DNA from 2 places in the Oryzomicrobium terrae genome. Region 1 is predicted to be linked to the other one. Evidence: riboswitches for the same ligand, from Rfam matches in the RefSeq annotation. Region 1 holds a riboswitch; the other holds the start of a gene.
The links. A riboswitch is a leader RNA that binds a small molecule or an ion and turns the genes downstream of it on or off. The one in region 1 is predicted to bind cobalamin.
Positions count from the first base shown of each region.

Region 2: another riboswitch for cobalamin. It lies ahead of OTERR_RS00715 (ribonucleoside-diphosphate reductase subunit alpha); the one in region 1 lies ahead of OTERR_RS08220 (energy-coupling factor ABC transporter permease).

Region 1 is NZ_CP022579.1:1,785,938-1,795,501, reverse strand. Features, by position in the region: gene OTERR_RS08250 (precorrin-8X methylmutase) at 1-450, opposite strand, end outside; gene OTERR_RS08245 (sirohydrochlorin chelatase) at 454-1,419, opposite strand; gene cobM (precorrin-4 C(11)-methyltransferase) at 1,429-2,232, opposite strand; gene OTERR_RS08235 (energy-coupling factor ABC transporter ATP-binding protein) at 2,246-3,085, opposite strand; gene cbiQ (cobalt ECF transporter T component CbiQ) at 3,091-3,849, opposite strand; gene OTERR_RS08225 (energy-coupling factor ABC transporter substrate-binding protein) at 3,839-4,240, opposite strand; gene OTERR_RS08220 (energy-coupling factor ABC transporter permease) at 4,237-4,905, opposite strand; cobalamin riboswitch at 5,053-5,264, opposite strand; gene OTERR_RS08215 (PhoX family protein) at 5,397-7,358, shown strand; gene OTERR_RS08210 (autotransporter family protein) at 7,605-9,564, opposite strand, start outside.
Region 2 is NZ_CP022579.1:162,178-171,741, reverse strand. Features, by position in the region: gene wecB (non-hydrolyzing UDP-N-acetylglucosamine 2-epimerase) at 1-80, opposite strand, end outside; gene OTERR_RS00740 (polysaccharide deacetylase family protein) at 77-1,945, opposite strand; gene OTERR_RS00735 (hypothetical protein) at 1,930-2,934, opposite strand; gene OTERR_RS00730 (bactofilin family protein) at 2,931-4,010, opposite strand; gene OTERR_RS00725 (glycosyltransferase family 2 protein) at 4,016-5,605, opposite strand; gene OTERR_RS00720 (DNA ligase) at 5,975-6,829, opposite strand; cobalamin riboswitch at 6,966-7,219, shown strand; gene OTERR_RS00715 (ribonucleoside-diphosphate reductase subunit alpha) at 7,409-9,564, shown strand, end outside.

The DNA.
Region 1 (9,564 bases):
CGTGGGGGCGTTGCCGATGCCGACGATGGCGCCGTCGAGCAGGCCCTGGCGGTGGGCCTTGCGCATGGCCTGCACGGCCCGGGTGGTGTCCTCGGCCTGGGCCTGGGCGATGACGTCGGCGTCGGAGATGAACTGGTGGGTGGTAATGCCGAAGTGCTTGAGGCGAGTCGCCGAGAGGCCGACGCAGATCATTTCCACGTCCGCCACGATTGGCGTACCGCCCTTGAGGATGGCGGCCAGACCCGCCTCCACCGCTGCCGGGTGGAAGTCGGTGAGGCCGTTGAATTCGAAGTCGGCGTTGGCGTGGATCATGCGCCGCACTACCGGCCACTGGTCCTCGGCGTAGCGATGGGGGCCGGCTTCGGCGTCGATGATGGCGAAGGAATCGTGCTCGATGGCACGGCCGGCGGCGGTGAGCTGTTCGGTGACGACGTTGGTGTTCTGGTTCATGGCTTAGGCGTGGGCGTGATGGTCGTGGCGGTGAGCGTGTCCGTGGCAATGACCATGGGAGCCAGCATGGCTGTGGCCGCAACCTCCATGGACGTGTTCATGGGCATGATCGTGATGAATGGCGGTGTGGCTGTGGTCGTGCAGGTGCTCGTCCTCGGCGGCCAGGCGGTATTTGCAGCCGTCGCATTCGAGCAGGCTGCCTTCGGGCAGTTCATCGCCGCCCACCTTGGCGTCGAGCAGGTCGAAGATGCCCTTGTCGAAACCGAAGTGGGTGCCCAGGGCGAAAGCCACCTGTGGATACTGGCGCTGCAGGCGCTCGGCCTGGGCCTTGATGCGCTCCATGAGCACACCGGTGAAGAGATAGACCGGAACGATGGCCACCTGGGTCATGCCCAGCTTGACCTGGCGCTGCACCGCCGTTTCCAGGCGGGGCCAGGTGACGCCGGTGAAGGCGATGTCCACCAGCTCGTGGTCGTTGTCCTCGAAGATCCAGCGGGCCATCTTGGCCAGCTCGCCGTTGGCGCCGGCGTCGGAGGAGCCGCGACCCAGCAGGATGACGCCGGTGGTGCTGGGGTCGGGCATGTCCAGCTGTTTCATCAGCGTGTCCAGCTGGCCCTGCAGCACCGCGAAAATCTCCCGGCCCATGCCCAGGTGGCGCACCACCTGGAATTCCACACCGGGGTGACGTTCCCTGGCTTCCTCCACGGCGTGGGGCAGCTCCATCTTGACGTGGCCGGCGGCGTTGAGAATGAAGGGAATGACCACCACGCGCTTCGATCCGCTACGGGCCGCGCGATCAAGGCCCTCGTCCAGCAGCACCTCGGCGTGCTCGATGAAGCACACCTCGATGCGCCAGCCGGGGTGGCGCTCCCGCCACTGGGCGGCGAAATGGAGGATTTCCTTGTTGCCGTCCCGGTTGCGGGAACCGTGGCCGACCAGGAGCAGGGTGGTGTCGTTGGCACTGATCATGGTGCTTCCTCAGGAGGCCTCGCCCACGCTGGCCTTGCGGAAGCGGTGGGTGAAGCTGGGGTCGTAGAGCTTGGAGCGGGCGATGTCTTCCCAGTCCCGGGCACCGAGGGCCGGGCTGGCGATGATCATGGTCTGGGCGGCGATCTTCTCCGCCTGGCACTTCTTCTTGATGTCGGCGATGGTGCCGCGCACGATCTTTTCCTGGCCGGGCCAGGAGGCCTTCTGCACCACCAGGATGGGCGCATCCTCGGGCCAGCCGGCGGCCAGCAGGGCGCGCTGCACCTCGTGCAGCAGGGTGATGGAAAGGAAGATGCACAGGGTCGAGCGGTGGGCCGCCAGGGCCTCCAGCTCCTCGCCCGGGGGCATGGGGGTGCGGCCGGCCACCCGGGTGAGGATCACCGTTTGTGTCACTTCCGGCAGGGTCAGGGTCTCGCCCGCGGCGGCGGCGGAGGCCAGAGCGGAGGAGACGCCGGGGACCACGGCCCAGCTCACGCCGGCCGCATCCAGGGGCCGGGTCATTTCCACCAGGGCGCCGTAGAGGCCCGGGTCGCCGGTCTGCAGGCGGATCACGGTTTCATGGCGGCGGGCGGCGTCGAGCAGCCAGGCGGTCATTTCCTCCAGGGTCATGTCCTTGGAGTCGCGGATGTCGCAGCCTTCCGGGGCGTAGAGGGTGGCGGCCTGGTCCACCAGGGAACCGGCGAAGAGAATGGCGCCGGCCTGTTCCAGCAGGCGGCGGCCCTTGACGGTGATGAGGTCGGGATCGCCGGGGCCGGCGCCGACGAACCAGATCTTGCCGAGGGTGGCTGGGGTCATGGAATTTTCCTTCTCAGCAATCGTGCTGTTGCAGCTGGGCCAGCAGGGCGCTGCAGCTGTGGATGGGGGTGTCGCCGTCGAGCAGGCCGCGCTGCCGCAGCAGCTTTTCCAGGCCGATCACCGAAGGCAGGCGCAGGCCCACCGCCGCCAGTTCGGCTTCGTGGGTGGCCAGGGCCGGGGCGTCGAAACTGGCAGTGCAGCGGCCGGCGGCCATGAGGTGGATGCGGTCGGCCCAGCGGTAGGCGAAGTGGATGTCGTGGGTGGCCAGCAGGATGGTCATGCCCCGGCCGTGCAGCTTTTCCAGCACGGTCAGCAGCTCTTCCTGCATGAAGGGGTCCAGGCCGGCCATGGGTTCGTCCAGCACCAGAAGTTCTGGCTCCATGGCCAGCACGCCGGCGATGCAGACCCGCTTCTTCTGGCCGAAACTCAGGTTCTGCACCGGCTTGTGGGCCAGGTCCTCCATGCCCACGGCCTGCAGGGCGGCTTCCACCCGGGCGGCCACGGTGGCGTCATCCAGACCCAGGTTGAGGGGACCGAAGGAGACGTCCTCCCGCACGCTGGCGGAGAAGAGCTGCCGGTCCGGGTTCTGGAAGACCATGCCCACCTTGCTGCGCAGGCTACGCAGGCCGGTCCGGCTGTAATCGAGGGACGTGCCGCCATAGCGCAACTGGCCGGCGGCGGGCCGCAGCAGGGCGTTGCAGTGCTGAAAGAGGGTGGTCTTGCCCGAGCCGTTGGCGCCGATGAGGGCGTTGCGGCTGCCCCGGGCGATGGCCAGGGAACAGCCGTCCAGGCCCACGCTGCCGTCCGGGTAGCGGAAGGCCACCTGGTCCAGTTCCAGCAGCAGAGGGTTCATGGGACTCATGGCGTCACCCCGCGGCCGGCCCAGGCCAGGGCGATGAGGCCGGCGGCGGCCAGGGCGGCCACCAGACTGTCGCGGCGGCCATGGGCGTGGGGCGTGGCGAGGAAGCGCAGCGGCCCGTCGTTGTTGCGGGCCAGGGCGGCCTGGTGCAGGGCCTGGGAGCGTTCCCAGATCTGCAGGGTGAGATTGGCGATGAGCTCCCCCAGGGAGCGCAGGGTCAGACGGGAGTTGGCGTAGCCAAGACGGGCAGCCTGGGCCGTGCGCATGTCCTGCACGGCACCGGAGAAGACGAAGAGGCTGCGGTAGCACAGCACCATGATGTCCAGCAGCACCTCGGGGGTGCGCAGGCGGCGCAGCAGGGCAATGAGGTCGGTGAGGGGGGTGGTGAGCACCAGGAAGAGCAGGGCGGCGAGGCCGCCGAGGGAGCGGCTGAGCACCTGACTCACCTGTTGCAGGCCGATGCTGGTGGTGTGCACGCCGAGGCCATCCACCGCGCCCCGATCCACCGAAAGGGCCAGGGAGAAGGCGCTGATGGCGAGGAAGAAAAGGGCGGGGGCGGCCACCCGCAGATAGAGGCCCGCCGGCACCCGGGCGCCAATGAGGGTGACGCCCACCAGCAGGGTGGTAATCAGCAAGCCTGCTTCCAGCCGAGTCGCAGCGATGAAGGCAGCCGTGAGCCCGCCCAGGGCGAAGAGGCCCTTGGCGCCGGGGCAGACCCCGCGCCAGCGGTTGGCGTAGGCCGACTGCTCAACCAGCATGGGCGTCCTTGCCGCGATTGTTGTCTTCGCTGGCGGAGGCTTGGCGAGCCTTGTCCACTTGCTTCTCCTGCTCCCGCTTCAGCTTTTCCCGGGTCACGGCGCTGCCCAGGTAGTAGCCGATGAAGCCGGCGCCCAGGGCCGCCTGGAGGGCGAAGAGCAGGGAGGCGATTTCGTTGCTGGCCGGTTCCAGCAGGGGCTGGAACCAGGGCTGGTAGTCCGGGTTGATTTTGCCGATGAGCTCCTGGGCCTTGCCGTCGGCACCGCCGAAGATCTCCACCGGCTTGCCCTCCGCATCCAGCGCATCCGGCGCCGGCTTTTCCACCAGCCACAGGGGTAAAGCAGCCAGCAGCACTACGGCGAGCAGCAGCAGGAGGTTCTGGCGCCCCTTCATGCCTGGGCCTCCGGCTTGCCCAGAACCTGCATGTCGCGCAGTTCCTGAGGGTTGAAGCGGGCCAGGGCGTTGAAAATCACCACGGTGAGCAGGCCTTCGCTGATGGCCAGGGGAATCTGGGTGATGGCGAAGATGCCGGCGAACTTGAGGAAGGAAACGGTGAAACCGCCCACGGGGTCGGGGAAGGCCCAGGCCAGCTGTACCGAGGTGGTCACATAGGTGAGCAGGTCGGCCAGGCTGGCGGCGAGGAAGATGCTGACAGCAAAGGAGGCCTTGAGGCGCCGCGCCAGCTGGAAGATACCGTAGGCGGCGAAGGGGCCGACGATGGCCATGGAAAAGAGATTGGCGCCCAGGGTGGTTAGACCGCCGTGGGCCAGCAACAGGGCCTGGAAGAGCAGCACCACGGCGCCGATGGGGGCCATGGCAGCGGGGCCGAAGAGCACGGCGCCCAGGCCCGTGCCGGTGGGGTGGGAACAGCTGCCGGTGACGGAAGGCAGCTTGAGGGCCGAGAGCACGAAGGTGAAGGCGGCGGCCACCCCCAGCAGCATGCGCTGTTCGGGATTTTCGCGGATGCGGCGGTTGACGGAGCGGATACCCCAAGCCACGAAGGGGGCGGACGCAATGCTCCAGCCCACGGCATGTTCGATGGGCAGAAAGCCTTCCATGATGTGCACGGATATTTCCCCAGGCAACAAGGGTAAATAGGGGGCACCGCCAGGGAATGTGAATCAGGATCGGAAGACGGCCGCAGAGGAGGGAAGTTGCGCGCGGCGAATCACCAGAACCCTTCCCATCACCCCGGGGAATGGTGCTACTCGTATGCGATTCAGGCCGGTCTTCTGGCTCACCTTCATCCTCGTCCGTCGGCCTTCCCATGCGCAGGGCACAGTGGCGTAGAGCGGAGTCGTCAGGCTTACAGCAGCGGGGGCTGCGCCGGAATGGTCGAGGGTATCGACGTCACCGGACTTCCCGTTTCACTCGCCATGCAGGAGGCATGGCAAGCACCTAAATCCTTTTTTATGCTAACCGAGATGCGCCCCGGGAACAACCGCACAGGCGACCGAATGCGGCATCGGCGCGCAGTTTCGCCGCTGTCATGAATCAGTCATAGCCCGCTGCGAGAATGCCGCGTCCCCAGCCGAAAACATTCCGCACCATGAAATTCTTCGATAACGATTGCATCAGCAACGACAGCCCCAACCCCATCCTCAGCAAGTTCGTCCAGGCCTCGCGCCGCCACTTCCTGCTCGGTGGCATTTCCGCCACCGCCCTGGCCGGCATGGGCGTTTCCCTGCCTACCCTGGCGGCCCAGGCGGCGGCCAGCGCCGGGCGGGTGATGCGCGGCAAGGCCGGCCCGACCATTGGCTTCCTCCCCGTCGGCGTCTCCCAAAAGGACTTGGTACAGGTACCCAATGACTACCAGGTGCAGGTGCTGTATGCCTGGGGCGATCCGATTTCCGATGGCCCGGCCTTCAAGCCTGACGCTTCCAACAGCGCCGAAGACCAGGCCCTCCAGGCCGGCATGCACCACGACGGCATGCACTTCTTTCCCTTCGTCAAGGACGGCAAGCCCGTCTCCGACCGGGGCCTGCTGGTGCTGAACCACGAATACGTGGATGACGGCCTGCTCCATCCGGGCGGCATGAGCGGCTGGAGTGCCGCCAAGGTAGCCAAATCCCAGGCTGCTCACGGCGTTTCGGTGGTGGAAGTGCGCAAGCAGGGCAACCGTTGGGAGGTGGTGCGCCCCTCCAAATACGCCCGTCGCGTCACCGCCGCGACGCCGATCTGGCTGTCCGGCCCGGTGGCCGGCTCCGACTGGGTCAAGACCGCCGCCGACCCCAAGGGGCACCTGGCCTTCGGCACCTTCAACAACTGCGCTATGGGCGTCACCCCCTGGGGCACCTACCTGACCTGTGAAGAGAACTTCAACAACTACTTCGAAGGCTCGGCCAAGCCGACCAACGGCGCCGGTGCCCTGGAAAAGCGCTACGGCATCAAGAAGGGCGGCAGCATCTACCGCTGGAACGAGTTCGATGCCCGCTTCGACCTGAACCAGCACCCCAACGAAGCCAACCGCTTCGGCTGGGTGGTGGAGATCGACCCGTGGAACCCGATGAAGCCCCCGGTCAAACGCACCGCTCTGGGGCGCATCAAGCACGAGGGCGCCACCGTGACCCTGGCCAAGGACGGCCGAGTGGTGGTCTACATGGGCGACGACGAGCGCTTCGAGTACCTCTACAAGTACGTCTCCAAGGACCGCTACGATCCGGCCCGCCCCGGCGCCAACGCGGACCTGCTCGACCGGGGTACTCTCTACGTGGCCCGCTTCGGCGAGGACGGCAAGGGCCGCTGGCTGCCACTGGTGCACGGCCGCCCGGGTCTGACCAGCGACAACGGCTTCGCCGACCAGGCCGAGGTCCTGGTCAAGACCCGCCTCGCCGCCGATGCGGTGGGCGCCACCAAGATGGACCGGCCCGAGTGGATCGCCGTCCATCCGGTCACCGGCGAGGTGTATTGCTCCCTGACCAACAACACCAAGCGCGGCGCGGCCGACGCAGCGGCCACGGACAAGGCCAATCCCCGGACGGACAACGTCTACGGCCACATCATCCGCTGGCGCGACGAAGGCGGTGCGGCAGGGGAGAGCTTTGGCTGGGACATCTTCGCCCTGGCCGGCGATCCGGCCAACCCGGACCCGGCCAAGCGCGGCAACATCAAGGGCGACGCCTTTGGTAGCCCGGACGGCCTGTGGTTCGACCCGGAAGGCCGGCTGTGGATCCAGACCGACGTATCCACCTCGGTGCTCAACCAGGGCGATTACGCCAACCTGGGCAACAACCAGATGCTCTGCGCCGACGTGGAAACCGGCCAGATCAAACGCTTCCTCACCGGCCCCAAGGGTTGTGAGATCACCGGCATCACCCGCACCCCGGACGGCAGCACTCTGTTCATCAACATCCAGCACCCGGGCGAAAACCCCCTGGAGCGCAGCGACCCGGCCAACCCCACGGCCATCTCCGCCTGGCCGGCCAACCAGTTCGGCGACGTCACCGGCGGCCGGCCTCGCTCGGCCACCATCGCCATCTCGCGCAAGGATGGGAAGGTGGTGGGGGTGTAAGGCAGTTTTCCTGTGGCTTGAAAAATAGCGTCGCAGAATTTTCTGCATCAAAAGACGAAAAGGCTCCTGAGGGAGCCTTTTCGTCTTTGGTTTGGTGATGAAAACAGTCTATTGGCCAGAACAGTCGTTGTCACATCACAGCTGATTGGGTTGCAATGTGCCGTTCACGAGACAACGTAGTGTTACGGCGGCCACGATGCGTGGCCTAATTTCCCCGGAGGAGAGAGGCCTACTGTTTAAAGCCCCTTAGAACCACCAATGCAGCCGCACGGAAGCCGTCTGGCTGAGAAAGTTTTGGCGGTGCGAGACATCATAGCGGGCAACAATTTCCGAACCATTCCCCGTGGTGTAGCGCAGCCCGGCCCCCCCCCGTTGCAACCATGCCGATGGGCGTATTCCGTGGGTTACGAAGGCAGCATCCGGAGCGCCGGCATAGGCGGCGGTGATTGAGGCATCACGATTGAAGAAATCGTATCCCACGCCCAAGTTCGCAGTCGCCGTGAATCGATCGCTGATCTTGTGAGCGACCTTGCCATCGATGCCGAGCACGAAGGCATCGGTGCTTCGCCCCCGCACTTGCAGATTGAGGCCACCGGCCCCTTTTTCGCGGTACGACGGATCTTCCACCCACGTGTAATCGAGCCGGATCGAGGGCGTGAATGTGGTGTTTGCGCCAAGGAGGACACGTCGGTCCAGCCCGATACCCGCGTGTGCCGTATTGCTGTCGTAGCGCGACGTTGCCTTCAAGCCAGCGAGATCGATCTTTCGAATCCCTTCATTGCGCAGCCGACCCGCATCAACCTGGAACAGGAGGTCGGTATCGGCGCCCAGATTGTGGCGCCCATAAAGCATGAGCTGAAAGAGATCGATGTTGGCACTTTGGCTTACGCTGGAAGCATTGCTGGAAACATCCGTCTTGGCATAGGCGAAGCCCAATCCCAGGTCGGTGTTTGCACCGATGGCGCTGTCGGCACCCAGGGCGAACCCGCTCGTGTTGCTGCTGTAACCCGCCACACCGCCATCGTTGTCTTGACGTGAATGGGTGGCGAAGGGGGTAAGCCAGAAATGACGGTCAGCGCCCGGGGCGTCTCCCGAGGCGATACCCCGCACCGCATCCACCCGTGACTGAACCGCTGCGTTGACGCTGCCGAGGGTATTGTTGGCCAAATTCAATGTATTACCTGTCAGGAGGGGAAGAGTTTGCTGGACTTTGGCCGTCACTTCCCCCGCGCTGGTGCTGCTGAGGATGTTATTCAACACCCGGGACAGTTCGGGCGAACTTGTGCCATTGACCAACAATCGGTCCCAGACCTGAGCGGCACCCTGCGCACCGGGTGACTGCGCAGAGACGGCGCTACTGATCGAAGTCATCCCCGTGTCGCTTGCCACCAGGTCCACCCCATTGCTACGGAACAACGCGGAAAAGGCATAGCGTAGGGAGTTGTCGGTTACGCGCAGACCGTTGTCGGTCACCCCCCCGTTGGCGGTGATTACGTTGCTCACTTGGGCGCCGCTGTAGGCAGGCTTGACGTCGACAGCGATGGTACCCCCCAGGTTGGCGGCACCGCCGACGGCCAGGGTGCTGTAACTGTTGTTGCTGGAGACGGCTATCCCGAGCAGGCCGGTCGAGGCCTGAGTAAAAGTCCCCCCCACGCTGCTCGCCACTGCCGAGCCGGTTGCAACGGGATTGGCTGCATCTACGTTCTGCTTCAGGTACAGCATGCCTGCGTTGTTCAGGTTGGCCAGGTTGCCCAAGGCCAGGTTGCCCAGCATCGTCCCTCCCGCACGGTTGCTTACATCCAGCGCCACGCCATAGGCAACCAGTACTGCGGTGTTAGCGCTGGCCACGGTGCCGGTGTTTACCACGCTGCCAGCGCTGGCGCTGCTCACCTGAATACCGATACCGCTGGTGGTGATGGAACCGCTGTTGGTGATGTCCACCCGCCCACTGTTCGATTCGGCGAGCAGGCCGGTGAGGGCGGTGATGCGACCGGCATTGACCATGCTGATCGCGCCTTGGGCACTGGCAGCGGCCATACCCGCGTCGTAACGTGCACTGATAGTTCCGCTGGCCGTGTTGGTCACGCTGACCGTGCCAGTGCCGTCGGAGTAGGCACTAATACCGTGGAAGTCCGGGCTGACCTGGGCCAAGTTCATGTTGCGGTTGGCCGTGATGCTGCCGCTGTTCATCACTGCCACGTCCCCT
Region 2 (9,564 bases), 1.6 Mb from region 1:
AAGGCGTGGTAGACCGGCGCCATCTTGATGATCTCGGGCCGGGTGCCCATGCACAGGAGAATGGAACTGGAAAGAGTCATGGCAGTGCCTTACGGGTGAATTCGAATGCGAAGGTGCGACCGTGGCCCGCGACCACGCGCCAGGCGCGGCCGATGTCCTCGACCCGGCCTGCGCCGCCGACGATGCGGGGAGCCGCACCAGCCTGCTTGGGGACTTCCCAGGCCAGGCCGCTCAAATCGGTAGGATGGCTGGCGTTCATTACCAGGCGGTCGCCGCGCCCGCTGTAGGCCCAGGTCGCCTGTTCGCGCCGGTTGAGGAAATCCGCCGCTCCGGCCATGGTGGTCCAGCGGAAACGGCCGGCGGCGGCAAGCTCCCGGGTGTGCGCGAACAGCGCACGCAGGGCCTCGGGAAAGCGGTGGAAGCCGTGGGGGTGGGAATAGATGGTGCGCAGGGTGCCCGTGTCGGCGGCGAAATCGGCGGCGGCGGTGAGCCAGCCCTTGACCTCGTCGTCGCTCAGGTCCTCTTCATCGAATTCCTCGAAGGCGGCCATGTTGCCCAGGATGAGCACCGGGAAGGACCAGATGCGCTTGGCGTTGAGGCGACCGTTGCGATAGCTGCGGGTGGGGGCCATGCCGGTGTTGCCGGTGAAGTAGTAGGCCACCATGTTGTGGGCCTCCAGCCATTCGGTCACCCACTCCGGCTGATTGCCCATGGGCGCCGAATATTCCCGGGACGGCTGCCCGGCAATGGCCGCGACCGCCTTCTCGTTCATCTCCAGGTACTGGACCATCTCGTCCCTGTTGGTGTCGTTCACCCGGCCGCCGAAGTAGTTGTGGATCCAGCCGCCGTGGTCCCCCAGAGCGTCCCCCCGCTCGCGGAAGCGGTTCACCCACTTGCGCACCTGGGCGTTGTGCTCCAGGTCGAGGCCCTGCTTGTCGCCGAAGACGGCCATGTCCGGACCGGCGGTGAAGTGGATCGAGAACGGCCCCTGGTCCAGGGCGCCGAAGCTTTCCAGGCGCTCGAACTCGGGGGTCGAGGCGTTGGAGTCCACGTGCCAGTTGAACACCAGGCCGCCGATGCCGTCGGCGGTGGCCTTCAGCACCGGCAGGCCGAGCCGGTCGAACACCAGGTGGTGCAGGAAGGTGTGCAGCAGCGTCCCGTCGGTCTGGCCCTTGAGGTAGCCGATGGGGGTGTTGACGAACAGCACGCCGCCCTGGCCCACCTTGCGGTAGCCGGCCGCCAGCCCGCCGGATTCGCTGGCGAGCAATGCCTCGCCGGCATAGGCGCCGCGCGTGGGCAGGATCGGGTAGAGCAGGGCGCCGTACTGGTAGCCGGTAATGGCGAATGTCTTGCCGCCGAGCAGGGCTTGCGCCGCCGGCGCCTCCATGGCGACGGTCTTGCCCGGGGGCAGCTGCAACAGGCGCACACCCGTTTCCGTCGTCAGCAGCGGGCCGCGCTCGACGCCCCCCTGGCCAAAACGCTCCCGATCCGGGCCATAGCGCAGCCCGACCAGGTTCGACAGGGGCGAGGCGCCACCGGCCGGTGCGTCGCTGCTGATGATCGTGCCGCCGTCATAGACCAGCATCAGCTGGCCGCCCCGGGCGACGAACTGTTCGAGGCGGCCGACAAAGACCGGGGTGATGTCCCGGTGCAGGCCATCGGGCAGGATCGCCGCCGTGCGCCGGTCGCTCTCCCCCGGGCGCTGCAGGAAGTCCGAATCGCTGATGGTGCGCATCGGGATTCCTTCTTCCCGGGCTGCATCGAGCCAAATGGTCACCGCCGGGTCGGCCGGGTTCTGGCCTTCGGGCAGGATCAGGTACACGGCGTGCTCGGCCAGGGCGGCGTCGTCGCGCTCGCCCCACCAGACGTACAGGGCCGCCAGCCCGGCGAACAGCAGCCCCCAGGGCAGAACGGCGACGAGAAAGCGTTTCAGTGCAGCGAACATGGGGTATCGGGATCGACGTGGGTGGAAAGGCCCTGCCACAAGGCCTCTTCAAGGACATGCCAGCGGGCGCCGTGGCGCAACGGGGCGGTCTGGCGCACCCAGCACGCCACCGTGGCGGTATCGCCCTGCTGCTGGGCCACCTGGGCCACCAGCCCCCAGGGATAGTCGTCCACCGCCAGGGTCAGCCAGGCGTGGCGGTAACGGCGCATCCACTCGCGGTAGCCGATGGCTGGTTTTTTCAGCAGGGTGGGCAGGCCGTGCAGGGCGGGATAAAGTTGGGCGACCAGGTGGGGATAGAAGGCATCGGGCCCCTCCGCCTCGCTGGTATGGCGCAGCAGGCCGTCGGCCTTGGCGGGAAACAGCCACGTCAGGCGCCGTTCGGCCTGGTCGGTCTGGCGCCGCAGGCGGCGTGCTCCGGCCACATCGCCCATGGACTGGAGGCGGGCCGCCACGGTGCGCAGGGCGCCGACCACCTCGCAGTTGTCCATGAGCAGGGCGACGTGGAGCGTCGGGGAGATCACGTAGCCGCCCAGGCGCGGATCGTAGAGCTTGTCCAGGGCGGCACGGCTGCGCGCGGCGCTGTCCTGCCAGGCCGGCGGCAGACCGCTGTCGGGGGCCGTGACATAGAGCAGCTCCAGCCACAGGGCGAGCAGGGAATCGTCGGCGTCGGCCTCCTGGCACTGGCTCCAGGCGCCCTCGGAGTCGGCGCAGTAGCGGCCGAACAGGCCGTCCCGGGTCGGCCGCGCCAGCATCCAGTCGATCCAGCGCCGGGCCGGGCCGGTGACGTCCAGACCCAGTTCCCGGGCCGCCAGCAAGGCCTTCAGGGCAAAGTAGGGATCGACGAAATCGCCGTTGCGGTGGACCGTGATGGCGCCGTCGGCCCGCTGGTAACCCACCAGATCGAGATCCGCCGCCTGGGCCAGCCAGGGCGAAACGGCCAGGCTGAGGCCCAGGGCGAGCCGAGCGAGCAGGCGTTTGACCGGGCTCATGCCAGCACCTCGCCGCCTTCCCGGGCCCAGACCGAACCATGGACCAGGGCGCCGGGGGCAACGCGGATGTGCGGCGCGGTGATGGTGGTGGGATGCTCCGGCGTGCCCACCACGCAACCCGGCCCGATTTCCACCACATCCTCGGCGACGATCGGGCCCAGGGCGCGGCTGTCCTGGGCCAGGAACACGCTGCCGGCGGCCACCACGCTGCCCAGCACGCAGCTGCCGGCCGCCAGGGTAACGTCCCGGTTGCCCTTGACCGAACCGGCGACGAAAGCGCCTTCGCCGACCTGCAGCCCGGCGGCGGCGATCAGGTGACCGCGGTGCCAGCACTGGGGCTGGACGGCGAGGTCGCCGCGCACCAGCCAGCGGCCGACGTCGTTGGCCTGTACGCGGGACGGCAGCGCCAGGGCAGGCCGGCGTTGCAGCACCAGGCGGGCCGGGCGGGCAGGGGGGGCCACCGGGGTGAATTCGATGCGGGGGGCGAAGATGCGCCCGAACTGGCTGCCCGGCCCCACGGCCAGACGACGCACGGCCGAGGCCCGGCCGTAGAGGCGCGAGCGGACACCCACCACGGCCTCGCCTTCGGCGTGGATCCAGCGCATGACGTAGCTTTCTGCCGCCAGATCGATGTCGCCCTTGGCCAGGGCCGCCCGCAGCACCAGGCCGGGGCCGCCGTGGATCGCGCCCTGGGCGAAGATCTCGCCGGAGTAGATGCGTTCGCCGGGCAGGGTGAGGTCGCCCGGGGAGAGGATCAGGCGCTCGCATTCCCGCCGTTTTTCCTCCTCGTCATCGAGGTGCAGTGGCTGACCGGGGGCCACGGCGATGATGCGGGTGCCGTTGGCCAGGGCCCCTTCCACCTGGCCAGCGCTGCTGCGTGCCTGCTCCAGGTAGGGGCGCAGCTGGGCATCGACGAAGCGCTGGAAGCTGGCGGCGAAATGACTGATGCTGCCGTCGTACTCGCGCACCACCCGCAGCGGCGCGTTGTCGCTGGGGCGCCACCATTCCAGCGCGGCGGGAACGAGAGGCAGGAGGAAGAGCACGGCGCAGCTCAGTGCCAGGAGCAGGAGTCCCATCATGCTCACCGCAGCGCGCCGATCTGGTGGTGGGGCGTCGACCCGGAAGGCAGCGCCACGTGCGGTGCGCCCGGTTGGCGGTAGCGTACGGTCTTGTCCCACACCAGGTTGCGGCGCAGCAGCCAGTCGAAGAAGAACTGGTTCCAGGTGGCCCGGGCGATGGCCAGCAGGCTGATCAGGAAACCGAACAGGTTGAGGGGCAGCAGGCGGATGCGGTTACGGTTGCCGTCCAGATGCACCGCCGCCGAGATCTCGAAGTAGGCGGCGAAGTTGCCCAGGGCGCCGTAGCCCATCAGGGCGAACATGGCCAGGGCGCCGGACAGCCACTGGTTGGTGGTGCAGTAGAACAGGAAGATGGCCAGGATCCAGCCGAACAGCAGCAGCGGCGACATGGCATACACCCCGAGCAGCAGCAGGCCGTCCACCCGCTCGGCGAAGCTCACGCCACGGCAGAACAGCAGGCGCCCGGCGTAGCGCAGCGCGGCCTGGTTGTGGCCCTTGGCCCAGCGCATGATCTGGCGCACCCGCACCGGCCAGCTTTCCGGCACTTCCTCGTAGCACTCGGAGCGGTTCTGGTAGACCGTCTTCCAGCCGGCCAGGAGCAGGCGGTAGGTCAGGTCGGTATCCTCGGCCAGGGCGTCGTCGCGCCAGCCGCCAATGCTTTCCAGGGCGGCGCGGCGTACCCCGCCCACGGTGCCTCCGTACTGGGGCACCATGCGCAGGTTCATGCGCGCCTGCTGGTCCACCTGGTAGCCGCCGGACCGCTCCAGGTCGAGCAGGCGGGTAAGGAGGTTGCTGCCGGTGTTGAGCGGCACCACCCGGCCCATCACCGCGCCGTTTTCCGGGTCGAGGAAGGGGGCCACCAGCTGCTTGATCAGGCCCTTGCCGGGCACGTAGTCGGCATCGAAGATGATGATGATGTCGCTGTCCACCAGTTCGGTGGCGTCCTTCAGCGCCGCCGACTTGCCCGGCTTGCCGCCGGTGCGGTGGAACGGCGTGATGCGCCCGGGAAAGCGGGCCACGTAGCTGTCGATGATTTCCTTGGTGCGGTCGGTGGAACGGTCGTTCACCGGCATCAGGCGGATGCGCTCGGGCGGGTAGTCCACGTCGAGCAGGGCCTCCAGGGAGTTGGCGATCACCGCCTCCTCGTTGTGGGCGGCGATGAACACGGTCACCGTCGGCCAGACCGCCGTGTCGATATCCACGTAGGGGTGGCGCTGCCGGCCGAACAGACGGTTGAAGGCGAAGTAGTAGTGGCGGACGGTATAGATAACGATCAGCCCGAGCACGGCAAACAGCAGCATCTGGGCGATCACCGCCGTCTCGTTGGAGATCATCGACAAGCGCGAGCGGACGAACCCCGTGTCCGGAGGCAGGGCCTGCCAGGCCTGGATCGGCTTGAAGCGCAGCACGGACGTGGGGGGCACCTCGGCGCCGTAATAGGTCGGCGCTTCAGCCGGCGCCACGGCGGGCGACGGGGGCGACGGCATCGCATCGGCGGCGTGCGGCGCGGTAGCCGCGCACAGCAGCCATCCCCCCATCAGGCACGCGGCCAGACGGCCTACCGGGCGGATAATTTTGGGGAGGATGGACATGGGCGCAAGGAGCGGACGAATAACGAGGCCGCAGCTTACGACTCCAATTGGCTCGGCGGAATGAAATATTTTGCACTGCACGAAATATTTCCAGCAAAAGCCTGCCGAACGTGCGTTTTGTCACTAAAAACCCAGTAAAAAACCAGGGAAAGCCAGTTTTTGTCAGCTTTTGTCAGAAAACAAATCGTTCATTTCGGTTCTTTTGTCATGCCCATTTGGCATCAAGGCCGACGCCGCCCCGCCCCGTTCCGCCTGTGCCGCACCAACGAATCCCGTTGGGGACACCCATAGCCCGGTGGCGCCCGGTCCAGCGTCCCAGGCGGACAGGGTCGGTGGTTGGCCCCGAGCCCCTGCCTCCCCACGCCGCGCTTAGCGGGCCGCCGTGCCGGCGCTCCAGTCCGCCCGCACCCGCAGGTAGCGGGGAAAGCGCGGCAGGCCATGCTCGGTGAGGCCGTTGTGGCGGTAGGTGACCCAGGTCCCCACGGGGGGCGGATTGCGCCGGGCGGCATCGTCCAGGCCACTGCCCAGGCCGAAGCGGCGCCCTTCCGGGGTTTCCACCAGCAGGGCCCCCAGTTGGCCCCGGTACTTGCCCTTGCCCGGCAGATAGCCCACCACCCGGGCTTCGCCGTCGTCGTAGGGCTTCACCTTGAGCAGGTCGTCGCTGCGCCCGGCCTGGTAGCGGGAATCGCCGCGGTGCAGCATCAGGCCTTCGCCGCCGTCGGCCACCACCGCCGCCAGACGGCGGCGCAATTCCCCCTCGCTGGCGACGCGGAACTGGACCACCGCCTGCACCCAGGGCTGGCCGATGGCCGCCACCGCCACCTCCAGGGCCACCAGGCGTTCATCGAAAGTGCCCGAATGGGCCGGCAGGTCGAACACCAGGTACCGCAACTGACGCCAGTCCGCCTCTACCGCCACCTGCTGACGCACCGTCCCCGCCGCCCGGGCAAAACCGCCCCGACCGGCCCACAGCTCGCCATCCAGGGGCGTGGCCGGCCAGCCGGCGGTGAACCAGGCCGGAGCGGCGATCGGTTCCCCGCCCCGGCTCCACAGCTGCCGGCCGTCCCAGTAGCCGCGCACCCCGTCGTATTTTTCGCTGACCCAGTAGGCGCCCAGGTCCACCCCGGTGCCGGGCCGGTAGGTCCGGGCCAGCAGCAGGGCTGGGTCGGCAAGGACGCCGACGGGCAGCAGCATCAGGCCGAGGGCAAGGATCAGGGCGCGCATGGCCGCTCCAGGAAAGGGGATACGCCACAATGCCATACGCATTTAACCGCCACCACGACCACAACATGTAGTCAAAAAACTAAACACAAGCACTACATCTAGTGGTTTTTTCTTGACGCGGCTTTTCCCTCTCCGGTACATTCCCGGCCACGATGGTTTCCCCTTTAGGGGATGAAACTGGAATTCGGTGCGGCGGGGCGTTTGCCCGCAACCGCCCAAGCCGAAGCTGCCCCCGCAACTGTAAGCGGTGAGCGCGCCCCATCCGCCACTGGACGCCACGCCGTCCGGGAAGGCCGGGGCCGGAGTGGATGCACGCAACACCACCGTGCCGCCACGCTGCCAACGCCACGACCCGCGAGCCAGGAGACCGGCCATCGCCGCAGCGCCGTGCTGTGCGCCCATCCGGGCCTGGCCGGCGCGTTCTGCGTTCTGACTTGGGGCGGGGTGCCCCCGGGAAGGAGTGGCGGTCCGCCCCGGGCCGCCCGGGTGCAACGACGACGGCCGGCCCCTGGCCCGGCGCCGCGGTGCCCCGCCCCTCCGCTTCCGGTCGCTCCCCTCCCGCCACGGGGAGTTACCTGCATGCACCACCCTGCCATCACCGCCGAGCGGAGCCCCGCTCCGGCCACCGCCCTGTCCCACGCCGCCGGCCCCGACCTGACCGACACCGCCTTCAACACCGGCCTCGGCGTCAGTGTCAGCGCCCGCAGCTTCGAGGTGATCCGCCGCAACGGCGCGGTGGTGGCCTTCAACCCGGACAAGATCGCCGTGGCCCTGACCAAGGCCTTCCTGGCGGTGGAAGGCCACCAGGGCGCCACCTCGGCCCGCATCCGCGATGTGGTCGGCGAACTCACCGCCACCGTGGTCAACGCCCTGACCCGGCGCCTGCCCGGCGGCGGCACGGTGCACATCGAGGACATCCAGGACCAGGTAGAACTGGCCCTGATGCGCTCCGGCTCCCACGACGTGGCCCGGGCCTACGTGCTCTACCGCGAAAAGCGCGCTGCCGAGCGGGCCGCCCAGGCCGCCGCCGCGCCGGCCAGCGACGCGCCGGTGCTGCACGTGGTGGATGGCGACATCCGCCGCCCCCTGGACCGGGCCGCCCTGCTGGCCACAGTGCGCGAAGCCTGCGCCGGCCTGGCCGACGTTTCTGCGGACACCGTGCTGGAACACGCCCTGCACAACCTCTACGACGGGGTGCCGGTGGTGGCGGTGCGCCAGTCCCTGGTGCTGGCCGCCCGCACCCTGATCGAGCGGGAACCGGCCTACAGCAAGGTTTCCGCCCGGCTGCTGCTCGATTCGATCCGCGTCGAGGTGCTCGGCCAGCCCACCGCCCACGGCGCCATGACCGCCGGCTACGCCGAGTACTTCCCCCGGGCGATCCGCCGCGGCATCGCCGCCGAACTGCTCGACCCGCGCCTGGCCGAGTTCGACCTGGAGGTGCTGGGCCGCGCCCTGGTGGCCGACCGGGACCTGCAGTTCGACTACCTGGGCCTCCAAACCCTCTACGACCGCTACTTCCTGCACGTGGATGAGCAGCGCATCGAGCTGCCGCAAACCTTCTTCATGCGCGTGGCGATGGGCCTGGCCCTCAACGAGATCGACCGGGAAGCCCGGGCCATCGAGTTCTACAACCTGCTCTCGTCCTTCGATTTCATGAGCAGCACGCCGACCCTGTTCAACAGCGGCACCCGCCATTCCCAGCTGTCGTCCTGCTACCTGACCACCGTCTCCGACGACCTGGAAGGCATCTACCAGTCGGTCAAGGAAAACGCCCTGCTGCAAAAGTACGCCGGCGGCCTGGGCAACGACTGGACCCCGGTGCGCGCCCTGGGCAGCCGCATCAAGGGCACCAACGGCAAGAGCCAGGGGGTGATTCCCTTCCTCAAGGTGGTCAACGACACCGCCGTGGCGGTGAACCAGGGCGGCAAGCGCAAGGGGGCGGTGTGCGCCTATCTGGAGAGCTGGCACCTGGACATCGAGGAATTCCTCGAACTGCGCAAGAACACCGGCGACGAGCGCCGCCGCACCCACGATATGAACACGGCCAACTGGATTCCCGACCTGTTCATGCAGCGGGTGATGAACAACCAGGACTGGACCCTGTTCTCCCCCAGCGACGTGCCCGACCTGCACGACAAGTACGGCAAGGCCTTCGCGGCCGCCTACACCGCCTACGAGGCCCGGGCCGAGCGGGGCGAGATCAAGCTGTTCAAGCGCATTCCCGCCGTGCAGCTGTGGCGCAAGATGCTGACCATGCTGTTCGAGACCGGCCATCCCTGGATCACCTTCAAGGACGCCTGCAACCTGCGCTCGCCCCAGCAGCACGTGGGCACGGTGCACAGCTCCAACCTGTGCACCGAGATCACCCTCAACACCTCCGACACCGAGACCGCCGTGTGTAACCTGGGCTCGGTGAACCTGCCGGCCCACCTGGTGCAGGTGGACGGCCAGTGGACCCTGGACCAGGCCAAGCTCAAGCGCACCATCCGCACCGCCATGCGCCTGCTCGACAACGTGGTGGACATCAACTTCTACGCCACCCCCAAGGCGCGCAACGCCAACGTGCGGCACCGCCCGGTGGGCCTGGGCATCATGGGCTTCTCCAACTGCCTCCAGGCCATGGGCCTGCCCTACGCCTCGGACGAGGCGGTGGTCTTCGCCGACCGTTCCATGGAAGCGGTGTGCTACCACGCCTACTGGGCCTCCACCGACCTGGCCGAGGAACGGGGCCGCTA